One region of the Pseudoalteromonas sp. P1-11 genome, then DNA from elsewhere that is predicted to be linked to it. Evidence: predicted binding sites of a transcription regulator. Region 1 holds the regulator's gene; each other region holds the start of a gene.
What was found. Region 1 encodes LexA, which represses DNA repair genes until DNA is damaged. Its sites were predicted from a motif close to TACTGTATNNNNATACAGTA; they were not measured.

Region 2: a site for LexA is predicted at 1,617-1,636, ahead of AN390_RS03620 (YebG family protein). Genes of this name have one in related genera too.
Region 3: a site for LexA is predicted at 1,478-1,497, ahead of AN390_RS14520 (exonuclease domain-containing protein). Genes of this name have one in related genera too.
Region 4: a site for LexA is predicted at 1,208-1,227, ahead of ruvC (crossover junction endodeoxyribonuclease RuvC). Genes of this name have one in related genera too.

What each region holds. Positions count from the first base shown of each region.
Region 1 is NZ_LJSP01000010.1:32,970-36,439, forward strand. It holds gene AN390_RS15225 (hypothetical protein) at 1-236, opposite strand, end outside; gene AN390_RS15230 (Rho termination factor N-terminal domain-containing protein) at 380-631, opposite strand; gene AN390_RS15235 (hypothetical protein) at 863-1,243, shown strand; gene AN390_RS15240 (PaaI family thioesterase) at 1,254-1,694, opposite strand; gene lexA (transcriptional repressor LexA) at 1,872-2,489, shown strand; gene coxB (cytochrome c oxidase subunit II) at 2,962-3,470, shown strand, end outside.
Region 2 is NZ_LJSP01000002.1:207,287-210,756, forward strand. It holds gene AN390_RS03615 (M23 family metallopeptidase) at 1-1,115, opposite strand, end outside; gene AN390_RS03620 (YebG family protein) at 1,254-1,568, opposite strand; gene AN390_RS03625 (ComEA family DNA-binding protein) at 1,914-2,210, shown strand; gene AN390_RS03630 (DUF6170 family protein) at 2,222-2,524, opposite strand; gene dsbB (disulfide bond formation protein DsbB) at 2,526-3,044, opposite strand.
Region 3 is NZ_LJSP01000009.1:6,093-9,562, reverse strand. It holds gene AN390_RS14520 (exonuclease domain-containing protein) at 1-1,466, opposite strand, end outside; gene AN390_RS14515 (dual specificity protein phosphatase family protein) at 1,595-2,089, shown strand; gene AN390_RS14510 (N-acetyltransferase) at 2,384-2,803, opposite strand; gene AN390_RS14505 (Fic family protein) at 2,961-3,470, opposite strand, start outside.
Region 4 is NZ_LJSP01000011.1:29,789-33,258, reverse strand. It holds gene ruvB (Holliday junction branch migration DNA helicase RuvB) at 1-6, opposite strand, end outside; gene ruvA (Holliday junction branch migration protein RuvA) at 14-631, opposite strand; gene ruvC (crossover junction endodeoxyribonuclease RuvC) at 634-1,158, opposite strand; gene AN390_RS15760 (ABC transporter permease) at 1,287-3,470, opposite strand, start outside.

The sequences.
Region 1 (3,470 bases):
ACTATTTGCGTGGGGTTAGGCACTTGCGCAGTAATATTATCGAGTGATGTGGGGTAGTCTGCTTGAGTAAATGGGTTTGTAAGTGTGCGCTTAGCAAGGTGCTTACCGTGTACGTATTCAAGTGGTATCGCGCTCATTACTAAGCCGCCTAACAGCCAAGCTAAAATTTGTAAGGCAAGTAAATAGCCTAGCCACTTATGTAGTTTTCGAGCGCGCTTAAATAGTTGTTTTCTCATTTTGTGCTTCTTATTATTTTTAGCGTTAGTGTATTACAGCAGCCCATGCTTTTACTGCGGCATTTTGTCGCAGTTATTCATAAGCTTACTCTAACTTTATAAAAATAATAAAAAGGAGCGATAAAAAATCAGTGAGGCTGTGTTTAATGCTCACGTAAGGCATTTATTAGCCCTTGTTTACTCATTTTAGAGCGGCCGCTAATGCCGAGCTCTTTAGCTTTATTGTACAGCTGCTTTTTAGTGCGCTGCTCATACTTTGAGGCTTTGCCGCCTTTAACTGCGGTTTTATGAGTATTGCTATTAGCAATGCGCGCGGCTTTTTGTTTGCTCATGCCTTCATCTCGAAGTGCATCGTACTGATCGTCGTTTTTAATTTGCGGGCCATGATCTACCATAATTGTCCTCCTGAAGCGTTTAATTACACAGTGTGTGTATAACTTTCATACATAAACGGTAAAATTAAGCGTAACTAGCCTAACCCGTTTTATAAGGCAAATTAGGTGCCAATGGCGTTTAAACAGGTATTTTCTATGAATAAAGCCATGTTTAGCGCTTAGTTGATTTGGTATAAAAGTAAAACTGCGTTAAAGTTTGCGATGAAACTATAAGAGGGTAAAAAGCAGACAATGTCGGAAATTCAATTTTTAAATGTAGATCTAGAGCTTGAGTCTAAACAAGATATTAGCGCCCTGGTGGCAGACTTAAAGAAAAACGCGATGGTTTTGCATTATGACAAAGACGAATATCGTCAATTGGCGCGTATTGAAGCCTCAGGTGATATAACCACGCCAGACAAAGCAATCAACCACTTATGTGAATTAATAGAGTCGTGTTCACGTAATGCGCTTAAGCAGTGGCTAAGCTGTTCGCGCAGAACGTTTGATATAGGCTTTGAGTCGGGCACGTCACCTAAGTGTTTTAACCAAGCTCTACATGCAGATACACTGCTACGTATATCTGCCATTGGCGCTGGTATGGAAATAACGATTTACCCTATCGAAAAGTAGCCATAGTTAATTATTTGCGCTCGACAACCGCTGCGGTCATTTTTGATACGCAGCAAAGCTCGCCGCGGCTATTGGTTATTTTTATTTCCCATACAGAACTGCGCTTACCAATATGAAATGCACGAGTAACGGCGGTTAAAGTGCCATTTCGAGAGGCCTTTAAGTGGCTGGCGCTAATTTCCTGTCCAACACAATAAAATTTTGTAAAGTCCACGACAAAGTTAGCGGCGTAGCTTGCTACGGTTTCGGCAAGTACCACATTTGCGCCACCATGTACCATACCAATAGGATTATGATGCTCAGGAATAGCAGGCATGGTAGCCACTAGGTAATCATCTCCTATTTCGGTTATTTCTATGCCCATGGTTTTCATTAGCGTGCCTTGGCCGTTTATTCCCTCATCTAACTGTTTGCAAAGCTCTAATGTGATGGGTTGATGCCAAATACTCATAATTACTCCTTTATATTGAAAGCAAATTTATAGCATTTTAAATACTGAACGTCTGTAATTACCTAAAATTTATCCAAGTGCGGTGTATTTGGCTATTTTAAAGCACAATTTAAATTTGCGATTTTTATTTAACTGTATATACTCACAGTTAAATGTACTGTATGGAAAACCAGTTGTATGCGACCATTAACTAAACGCCAAGCTCAAATACTCGAACTAATAAAAGTTTTTATTAAAGACACTGGTATGCCTCCTACACGTGCCGAAATTGCGCAAACACTCGGTTTTAAAAGTGCCAATGCCGCAGAAGAGCACTTAAAAGCGCTTGCCAAAAAAGGTGTTATTAAAATGAAACCAGGCGCAAGCCGTGGTATTCAATTGGTTGAAGAAGAGGAGCCTGAGCAACTAGGTCTACCATTAATAGGTAGAGTTGCAGCGGGTTCGCCTATTTTGGCGCAAGAACATGTTGAGAGTCACTGTAAAATAGACCCACTCATGTTTAAACCAGCCGCCGACTTTTTACTGCGTGTTAACGGCATGAGTATGAAAGATATAGGTATTATGGATGGTGACTTGCTTGCCGTACACCGTACTCAAACAGCAGAAAACGGCCAAGTTGTGGTTGCACGAGTAGATGAAGACGTAACCGTAAAACGCCTAGAAAAAGCAGGCCGAAAAGTATTATTACACGCCGAAAACGAAGAGTTTACGCCAATTGAAGTAGACCTTGAAAACGAATCTTTTAATATTGAAGGGTTAGCCGTTGGCGTAATAAGAAATGCCGACTGGATGTAATTTTTAACTATTTTTAAGTAATATCTATAAATGCGCACTTTTTAGTGTGCATTTTTGTTTTAGAAACAAACCTTCCACCATCTCAAAGCGCCCTAAAATTATTTAGGCTGTAAACTTTTTTTCACTCATACTTTTATCTTCCTAAGCGTGTTACATCCCTTAATTTTGCTCGTATCTTGGCTGTTAAATAACAATTTAATACGCCGTCATTTAGTCAAATTTAAAATATCACTTGATTGTTTTTTATACTAAAACTTGCTTGTTGTACGTTTTTTAGCTAATCATTAATGTGCTGGACTAACAATAACTCACAGCTTTTTAGTTATGAGAACACACAATATACACAAACCTTTTGTTGTCCTAGCGATACCGATCAAAAATAAGATTGGTTAAAAAATAAAAATAACGAATTGGCGTTTAAGCCGTATGCCTCTTCGCTTTGCATTCGCAATAGCATCAAAGGAGCCGTCACATGGGTAAACTGACCTCTACCTTGTGGCTTGTGTTGATTATGTTCCCGCAGCAAGTGCTGGCTAATAGCCAATACAATATGCGCAAGGGCGTAACCGATATAAGTAATAATGTATATCAGCTACACATGACCATATTTTTAATATGTTGTGTGATTGGGGTGATAGTGTTCGCAATAATGTTTTGGGCACTGATTCATCACCGTAAATCTAAAGGGGCAGTTCCTGCCCAATTTCATGAAAGTACCAAAGTAGAAATTCTTTGGACTGCCATTCCGTTTGTTATTTTAATTGCCATGGCAATCCCTGCCACTAAAACCCTCATTGCGATGGAAGATGCCAGTAAGGCCGACTTAACCATTAAAATTACAGGGTCACAGTGGAAGTGGCATTATGAATACATGGGAGAAGACGTAGAGTTTTACTCTATTTTATCTACCCCTCAAGACGAAATAGCCAACCTTGCTAATAAAAACCCTAATTACTTACTTGAGGTTGATAAACCTTTAGT
Region 2 (3,470 bases), on a different contig from region 1:
TTGCCATCGAGTAACACTTCATAGTGTAAGTGGGTGCTGGTACTTCTGCCAGTACTGCCCATTAATCCAATTACCTCATTTTTAGCAATTGTTTGGCCTTTTTTCACTTTAATTTTATTTAAGTGGCCAAAACGGGTGACCAAGCCATTTTTGTGCTCTAGCTCGATAAAGTTACCATAGCCGCCATTTTTACCAGCGCGCAATACACGTGCATCAGCAGGGGCAAAAATTTCGGTTTTATGCCAGCCGGCTAAATCAACACCTTTGTGAAAAGCGCGGCGGTTGTTCATCGGATCTTTACGTAACCCAAAGTTGCTCGAAATATAGTATTTAGCCGCAGGCAAGGGCAGTGAGTTAGGCAGCTCTGTTAAAAAGTTTTCAAGGTTGTTAAGTAATAATAGCTTATCAACAATGGCTAAAAACTGCCCTGGTATTTTAGTTTCGTCAAATACATCTAACGGGCCACCTTGCGCACTGGTTTGTGCGCCCAGTGCTAAATGTTGTTCAAGGGCTGATTCTAAGCCTGCGCCTTTTAACATCGCTAAAATTGCATCATGGCGTTTATTAATTTGCGCATCAATAAGCGCAAAATTATGCTCGTAGTATTTATTTAAGCGCTCATAACGTGCGGCAAAAGTGATTGGCGTTAGAAGGCTGGCGTGTTTGTTTTTCGGCTCTTCATCTACAAGTGGTTCATGAAACTCGCCTTTGTCTTGATTAACAGGCGATTCAAGTTGTTCTTCTAGTTTTATTGTCTCTTTACTAATAGATGCGGGGAGGGATTCAATCATACCTTGCAAAAGTGCCTGCTTTTGCTCTAGTACAGCAAGTTGTTCTAATTGCTTAGCGTGCAGTGCTTTTTGTTCTTGGACCTGCTTTTGCCACACTTGTTGTTTATCAATTTGGCTTTGTTCTATGTCGGTAATTTTATTTGTTTGGCTATAAACACGAAAACTAGAAATACCGACCCAAGTAATAGTGCCTAAAATAAGCAGTACTGTAAAAAGCTGAAACCAAGGCGCCAAAACAACATGCTTAACTTCGCCATTTTGACGAATAAGCAACTGACGGGCTGGGAAAAATTTTTGGTAAAAAGACTTAATAAATACTGACATGGCACATAAACACTCGCTATTAACCGGATTAATGTATCAATTTCAGTCTAAAAAGCCAGAAAAAATTTGTAACTGTTCAAAAATTAATAAAAAAGGGCTGCTATTTAGTAGCAGCCCTTTATTTAAAATAGTCACAAATTAGCTAGCTTGTTGTTCGTCGTTATCTTTTATTGATGCTACGTTGTCGGCTTTTTTAGCTTTAGCTGTACTTTTTGTTGTGGGCTCTTTTGCGCCTTTTAACACCGCCATAAAGTCATCTTTACTCTTTGCAATTTCAAGCGCAAGCGATTCAACCTGTTGCTCGCTCAGTGGCACATCTACTTTTTCCAGCATTACTTCAAGCGATTCTGCTATATCGAGCATTTTGTCATAGGCATCCGCTTCTTTTTTAGTAGTAAACGTCATTCGCTCAACTCCGTTTCGTTCTACAACATATTTAACAACAACAGCCATGATCTCTCCTGCTTGATTGCGTGGTAATGTGGTTACTGACCTGTAGGTCACTGTTTTTATATACAGTAAATGTTTGTGTGTAAAATTGCAAGCATTCGGTGCATTTTTAGCTTGTCATCAATTTGACAAAAAAGCGTAACTTTACTTTAGTTAAGCAATCACTTGTTGTACCAGCTGCATTTTAGGTTTTCGGATTTAGGTGATTATGCACTGGAAATAATATAAGTGATGCGCGTTGCTCCTTATTTAACATTATTTCCACAAATAAAAATTAAGCACATGTTTAGAGCCAAATTAGCCGTTTAGCTATAACGCTTTGGTATAAACAAAAATAAGGAATAACAAATGAAAAATCTATTAACGATACTTATTATTAGCTTTTTAAGCTTTAGCGCGTTTACCCACGCTAACCCTGTTGAAGATAAGCCTATGGTTGAAATGCCGCAAGCGCCGGTTATTAATATTAATAGTGCCGATTCAGAAATGCTGGCCAAGTTACCTGGTATTGGTAAGAAAAAAGCGCAGGCTATTGTTGATTACAGGGTTGAAAATGGCGAATTTGACCAGCTGAGCGATTTAGCTAACGTAAAAGGAATAGGTAAAAAGCTTGTAGCTAAACTAGAAGGAAAAGTGTCTTTATAATAGGCAGGGCGCTAAGCGCCCTGTGAATACTGCTCAAGTGCTTTGGCTAAATATTTTTTAGCAAAGTTTATTTCAAGCGGGGTTGTTAAAAGCGGGTAACACAGGCCACCTAAAATTAAAAAGGGAATGAGTTCCCACCCTTTAAAAACAGTAAATAATAAAAACAATGGGCTGAGCAATATCAGCTTTACTATTCTTAATAACACTTTATCGGTAGCAGGTAGCATACTTAGTGCAATAGCAACAACGGCTTGTCGCTGCCTCACTTTAAGGTGCTTTAGTTCAGGCAGCTGACTGGTAAAAAACGTAAACATATTAAATAGTCTTTTTAGTAAGTAAGCGAGTGGTAACAATTACAAAAAGCGTGATAGTAAATAACGCAAATAGTATTTCCATCCATGCTGGCATACTTAATCCCGCAAATTGCCAATCGATATTACCGCAATCCCCTGTGGCTTGAAAAAAGCTTGGGATCCATTCATGCAATGGCATAAATGAAGGAAAGTTTGGCTCAAACTCACAGCTAAACGCAAAGGGATCGGTGGTTGTTTGCATTTCAATGTGCTCACGTGCAATAAAGTAACCCCACACACTTGATACACCCCACACTAAATAAGCGATAGCGCGTACTAATTTACTTTGTGGTTTAGTTGCGCCAATAATGCCTGCCCCTAATAAGCCTAATACCGCAGTTCGCTGGTAAATACACATAATGCATGGAGCAAGGCCCATCTGGTATTGAAAAAACAGTGCGGTGACTTCTAATAAAAATACAATGCCTGTAAATAGTAGCCATGGAGTACGTTGAGTAGGGAGTTGTGCTAGCCAGTTCATAAAAAATCCGCATTGAAATAAGACGTTGAATTATGTACTAGGATAAAGTAACGAGCAACAAAAAGGGTAAAAAAGCTACCGAAGTGGCTTTTTTTAAGATGAAATTAATAAGCGGTTATGGCCAATCCTATTTAGGGAAAGGTTAAGCTTTTTTGCTAAGTAAACATGTAATATAAGATTGGTTCGCTAAAAAGGCTTGTTTAAACGTTACAGTTAACAGGCTGCTGTATGCGACTTTTAAATGTACTTGCTGCCGCACACGGGAATTATTGTAGTAATGTAATGGTGAAGCAAAAACAGCAATGGTATTAATGTACCTACTATGAATAGGGTTAATTTATTTAGCGAATTAGGCCTAATTTAAGCATGTTGAATTTTATTATTTACTATTGCGAAATTTTCAGCGGTTGGTTGGCACTTATATCA
Region 3 (3,470 bases), on a different contig from region 1:
AGCGGGCTGTTTAAAATAAGTGCCTCTAGTGGCTCTAATAAATTGCTGCGCCATCTAAATAAACCATTGGGCTGCTCAAAATACTGCGCGGCATGCTTACATACCAAATTAAGCAGCGCCTGATTAGTGCTACAGCTTTTTAAACGTGCGTCAATTTGCGTGCTTTGTGCTTCATAAAAATTACCAAGCTGTAAAACTTGCGGGTAAATATCAAATTCATTACACGGCGGGTAAGGCGATTCAATAAATAACTCGTGCCAAAATACTAAGCCAAACAAGCTTTGCCATAAGGTGTTTTCGGTATTAAAAACCGTTAACCCTTTTGCACTGTAATACTCATTTACGCCTTGCTCTACATCGCCTCGGTAAATTTCGTCAATTTCAAGTACACATTGGGTGTCGGCCAGCATAGTACTTAAGCGCGAACGCGTTTGTTTATTAAACTTACGCATTAAAAAGTCATCAGCAAAGTACAGTAAATCGTCGGTGAGCGGGTTTTCTATAATTTGCTCTAGCTGCGCTTTAACCCACGCTTTATTACCTAGGCGGTATTGCTCTCTTATTTGAATTTCTTGTGCTTCGGCGTAATCGGTGCAGCCTTCAAGTAGGCTAAAGGCAAGTTCGCTATCGGTATTTTTAAGTTGTTTATACAGCCTAACCAGCAATTTATTTTTAATGTCGTGCGCTTGTGCGCCATGCGCCGGTTGCGCTAATACTAAATGCGCAAGCTCGGTGTAAGCGGTTTTGTCATCCAAGGTTTCAGCTTTTGCATTACCACCCGTTTTGCCAATGTTTTTAAACGCTAAACGGTAACGATTTAAAACGTAATTAGATTGCGCCTCAGCGAGTGTATTAAAGCGCGATAAGCTCTCGCTGTGCCCTTCGCGGGTAGCGGTTAACCCTAAATCGCGCATAACAAAGCGGTTTTGATGGTTTACATCGCCACTACTTAAGCGCCCTGCAAATAAAAATTCAAAATACTCGTAATAATCTTCACGGTTATTAATGACATACTGGCTATATAAAGGGGCTAAATCATCTGCGCGCTCACTAAAAAATTGGCACGCAATAGTAACCAACTCCCCTTTAGCTGCGCTTTTCTTAAAGCTTACTTGCTCACTGTAATTACTGAGTAACTCCACCAGCATGGGCTTGGTTAAATGCGCTATAAGCTGCTTGTAATGCTGTGCGTTTGGCTCATATAAAATACCCGCTGTTTTTAGCGTATAAATAGCCTGATGCGGCGAAGTTATTTCTTCATAATTAAGCGATTGCGCCTGCACTAAATAAGGCTTGCGCGAATACACACGCGCCAACATGCATTGGCTTTGCTCATCTAGTTGGTTAATTTTACTAATAAATTCACTATGTTTAGGCTCAAGTAAGTGCATACATTTACTTGTTACAAACTCAATAAGCTCTCTAAAATGCGCTAAATAGTATTTTGCTGGTAATTCTTTTTTCATAACATCGCCACAACTGTATATAAAAACAGTATCTAGTATTTATGCTTATTATTCAATCTTAAACTTGTAACTAAAACACGCTATAGTGAGCGTATAAAAGCAAATTTATTAAAAATAAAGGACTTACCATGAGCGCGCACCCATACGATGTTTTATCACTCAATAACGGCGCAAATATTATTTTTACGCCTTGCCCTGGTACAAAAACGCAAAACCTAGCGGATTCAATCGCTACATTAAAAGCCGCTGGCACTCACATGCTACTATCGCTTATGCCACAAAAGGAGCTTGAAAAAAACAACGTACAAACAATTAATAGTGAGTGCAATAAGCACGATATAACCTGGTTTCATTTACCAATAAATGACGACGAAGCCCCAAAACAACCTTTTACATCAAGCTGGAATACCCACAAAACAGACATACTACAAGCCATACAGCAAAAACAAACCATTGCCATACATTGCAAAGGCGGCACTGGCCGCACAGGGTTGGTTGCTGCGCTTATTTTAAATTCGGCAGGTTACACAAAAGAAGAAGTATACAGCCTAGTACAAGGTATTCGCCCTAAAGCACTGACTATAGAGCTGCAAAAAGAATACTTTAATAACTCTGAGGTGTGAGGGGGAAACTGGGTAATATGTTAACGCTCATTCTTAGTTACCCTTGGCAAGCTTAGCCACTTATTAAGTGGTAACTAATCGTAATTATGTAAACCAAAAAAACACCAAATAGGATTGAGCCAATACCTGCAGGCCTAAATGTACTTTTAAATTTTTGAGCAGACCACACAGCAATTAAGAACACCTCGCTCTCCTAAAAACTAATGCCTGCATAGGGTAATACAGTCGGACTTGACTAAAGTTAGCTAAAGAGTAGTGAAACCAAGTACTTTACGCCTCTTAATACTGTTGCTATTAGACTCGCAAGCTCATGTAGTAGAAACGATCGTCTTCTCTATCGACTGCAAATCCAATACGGCTATATAACTTAAATGCTGGGCTTAGCTGAAATACTTTGAGGTCTATGAATTTGACGCTGTGTTGTCGAGCTATATCAACTACTTTAGCAATAACAAGAGCACCATAACCTTTGTTTTGATAAGTAGCTGCAATCTGAATATCGCGAAGTTGGCAACGCCCTTCTTCAAATGATAAGCGCACGACACCTATGTGTTGTTCCTTACACAAAATATCAAAATTTTTAAGGTTTTTGGTAGCTTGATAAACGTCTTCTACATCCCAATCTACCGCATACATTTCGTAATAGGGCTTCATATTGTTAAACGTAAAGTGCGCGGCAGCCTTTAAGTCTTCAGTAGCAACAATCTCTAGCATCCATCTAGCCTCAAAAAAGAATTAATACTCAATAAACTAATTAGCCACTTTAATTGAATTAGAAAAATGGTTGTGATCTTAAATTCATCACTAAAAGACAATAAAGAATAAGAAGCGCCAGTTGCTTAAAAATAGCTATTGATGCCATAATTTCTTATTAGTTCTTCCAGGCTTCCAGTATTTTTTTCTGGCTTCTCATACTATAAACCCACTCTCTGCCTTGTTTTTGTTTTGTAAATAGTTTGAGTTCGACTAAACCATTCAATACAGTTGATGCTGTGTTATACGCACACCCTAGGTTCTCTTTAACATTCGTCGCTGTAAAGCTATGTGCTACTCCACTTCGTGCCACTTGAAAAACAGTCTGCTGTTTATCATTCAGCTTTTTATAAAGCCCCGATTCCCATAACCACTTATTAAATTTTTCAGTTTCCTCGAGTGTTTGCTTGTAAGAACCTTTAAATTGATTTATTGCTTTGATGATAATTCCACATTGGTAATCTAAAAAATAAGTTAAATCCATTTTATCGGTTTCTGTATATAAATAACTTTTTCCATATTTAACTGGTGCTGATTTCAATAGAACACTAATTGCAATATACCTGAATGCAGCAAAATCATTTTTAAACATGTACCAATAGAATAATGCTCTAGCTACCCTGCCATT
Region 4 (3,470 bases), on a different contig from region 1:
AATCATGGGTTACTCACAACATTGATTTTAAAGATTCTTTAATAAGAACCTCAGTAGACATATCGGGTTTACTTACCGATTTTACTGCTTTTTGCGCCTGTGGCAATTTATAACCAAGCGCAACAAGTGCCGATACGGCATCGTCTGCAGCATTATTGGCTATCGTTGCATCGCTAGGAGGCTCTATAACGGCATTATCGCTAAATGGCGTAAATAAATCGTTACCCCAATCTTTTAAGCGGTCTTTCATTTCTAGCACTAAACGCTCAGCGGTTTTTTTACCCACACCCGGTAATTTAACCAATGTTGTGGCATCTTCGTTGTTTACGCAACTAACAAATTGCTGCGCCGACATGCCCGACAAAATAGCTAAGCCTAGTTTAGGGCCCACACCATTTGCTTTTAATAGTTCTCTAAAAAGCGCGCGCTCGGTTTTATTATTAAAGCCAAATAATAGTTGTGCGTCTTCGCGTACTACAAAGTGCGTGTACACTATGGCGTTTTCGCCAATATTGGGTAAGTCGTAAAAACAGGTCATGGGCATTTGTACTTCGTAGCCTACGCCGCTTACTTCTAATAAAATTTCAGGCGGTTGCTTTTCAACTAAAGTGCCATTTAAACGGCCAATCATATTTATTTCCTTAAACGTCCTCTAACGGTTTTGCTTGCGCTACCCGCTAGTTTTATTAAATTTTGTTCTGAGTGCGCATGGCAAATTGCAATGGCAAGCGCATCGGCCGCATCGGCTTGCGGTGTGCCAGGTAATTTTAAAATATTTTTTACCATGTGTTGCACTTGCGACTTATCGGCGCCGCCATTACCTACCACGGCTTGTTTAATTTGCCGTGCTGAGTATTCAAATACGGGTAAGTCGGCCATAGAAGCTCCCACTATGGCGGCTCCTCGGGCTTGGCCAAGTTTTAGCGCGGCATCCGGGTTATGCGCCATAAATACTTTTTCTATGGCAAAGGTTTCGGGGGAGAACTGCTCTATTATTTGCGTGATCCCTTGGTAGATCATTTTTAATCGTATGGGGAACTCATGCTCGGCTAATTTAATGCACCCGCTTCCTAAATAGGTAAATTTAGCGCCTTGATGCGCAACCACACCATAACCGGTTAAACGCGAACCTGGGTCTATCCCTAAAATAATGGCCAAACAGCACACTCATTATTGTTATTTTTCAATAACGGTAATAATGCCAGAGCACTGTATAAATTACCAGTGGCGAGTAAAAACAAAAACGCCCGCAACTTAGTACGGGCGTTTAGCGTTAAAAGTATAGCTTAGGCTAAAGCACGTACTAAACCTTGGGTATTTTGTTTAAGTTTACGGGCAATCATAAAGTAGCCAAGTGCGGCTACAAATACCCCGCCCGACACAGGCCCTATTAGCCAAATTGCCGGGTGCAATTTACCGGCTAAGTCAAACATTTGCTGCTGAACAATCAATAAGGCTACATCACTAAATAATGCAGCTACAAACCCGGCTAAGCCACCTAATAGCAAAAACTCATAAAGCGTCGCATTTTTTATTAGCCGCCCTTTGGCGCCTAAAGTTCGCAGTATTACTATTTCTTGCATTCGCTCGCCAAGGCTCGCTTGCACCTGAGATATAAGCACTAATGCGCCACACAACACCACAATAGCAAGCACAAAGCCAATAGCTAACGACACCTGCTCAATGGTTGATTGTATTTGCTTAACAAAGTTATCTACATCGATGGCGGTAATGGTTGGATAGCTGCGCAGTAACTGGCTAAACACTTTCTTTTGCTCTGGCTCTATACGCACAGATGAAATATACGTAGCCGGAAAATCTTTTAGCACATCGGGGCTTAAAATAATAAAAAAGTTGGGTTTTAGCGTCGCCCAATTTACTTTACGCACACTGGTAATTTTAGCGTCAAATGATTGCGCACCAATTAAAAATGTTAAAGTGTCGCCTATTTCTACGTCTAGGCGCTCTAACATAGACTCCTCAACCGATGCCTCACCCACTGCGCCTTCGCCAAACCACTGCCCTTGCACAATTTCGTTTTGGGCTGGCACATTATCAAGCCAGGTTAGATTAAGCTCACGGCCTATGCCTGAACGCGCTTCTTCATCTTTTTTCTCGTTATCTTGCAACGACACTTTACGCGCAACAAGCTCGCCATTTACCGCATTTACTCGCCCACGAATGGTTGGATAAAAATCCGAAACTAAAATATCGTTCTCTGCTAGGTAATTATTTACAGGCTCAAGTTCGTTTTGCGTAATATTAACTAAAAATGCATTAGGCGCATCGGCGGGTAATTGAGACTGCCAATCTGAGATCATGTCATTTTTAAGCACAATCAAAAACAATAGCAATTTTATCGCCAATGAAAAGCTAATAAGCTGCACCGCATTTACGTTGGCACGCTTTTGTATAGAGGCAATGGCTAACGACCAACTATTGCTTGGTTTTAAACCTAATTTACGGCCACCGCCAAATATTAATTTTGAAATAACAAACAAAACCGCAATCAAAGCAAGCGTGGAGACAAATAAAATAAGCGTTATTTTAATGTTGTTACTAAATAACCACATTAATAAAAACACCGTAAGCGCGCTTAAACCTAAGTGCACACGGCTTACCGCTAGTCTGTCGCCTAAATTACGGCGCAATACTCTAAGCGGTGGAATATCAAATAAATCAAGCAGTGGCTTAATAGAGAACATAACCGCACATATAACACCTGTGCTAATGGCCACCAGCCAAGGTTTAAACCCGGCGGCAGGTAAGCTCATATCCATGCTTTTTGCTAAATAACCTGTGGCTATTTCTTGTAAACCGTAGCCTATGGCTAAACCCACAATAACTGCTAAAGCACACACCATGAGTAAGTGCATAAAATATATTTTACGAATTAATGCACGGCTTCCGCCAAGTGTTTTCATCATTGCTACGGGGTCGTATTGGCGCTCACAATAACGCTTTGCCGACACAGCAATAGCAACCGTAGCCAAGATAATGCCCAGCAAACCGGCCAGTAATAAAAAGCTTTCGGCACGGTTTAAGCTATTTGATATGGGCGACTGCCTATCTTTTACGCCATACCAACGTTGGTTTTCCGCCATTTGCGGCTTTAACCATTCATAAAACCGCGTTATATCTGATTCATCGCCTGCATAGAGCTGGCGATAATTTACTCGGCTGCCAGGTTGAATAACCTCAGTTTTTTCAACATCAGCAATATTTATAAGCACTCTGCGGCTGCTCGAAAATACATTAAACGGCGCATCTGGCTCTTCAACCACCACTTTTTCTACATTAAATACTGCTGCGCCTAGCTCTACTTGGCTGCCAATATCAATATTTAAGCTGTAAAAAACCGATTCGCTTAGCCACACATTGCCAGGCTTTGGGCCGCCCTGCGCTACTTGTGTTTCGCCAAGCAATGATGATTTTACTTTTAACTCGCCTTTTAACGGGTATTCGTTAGA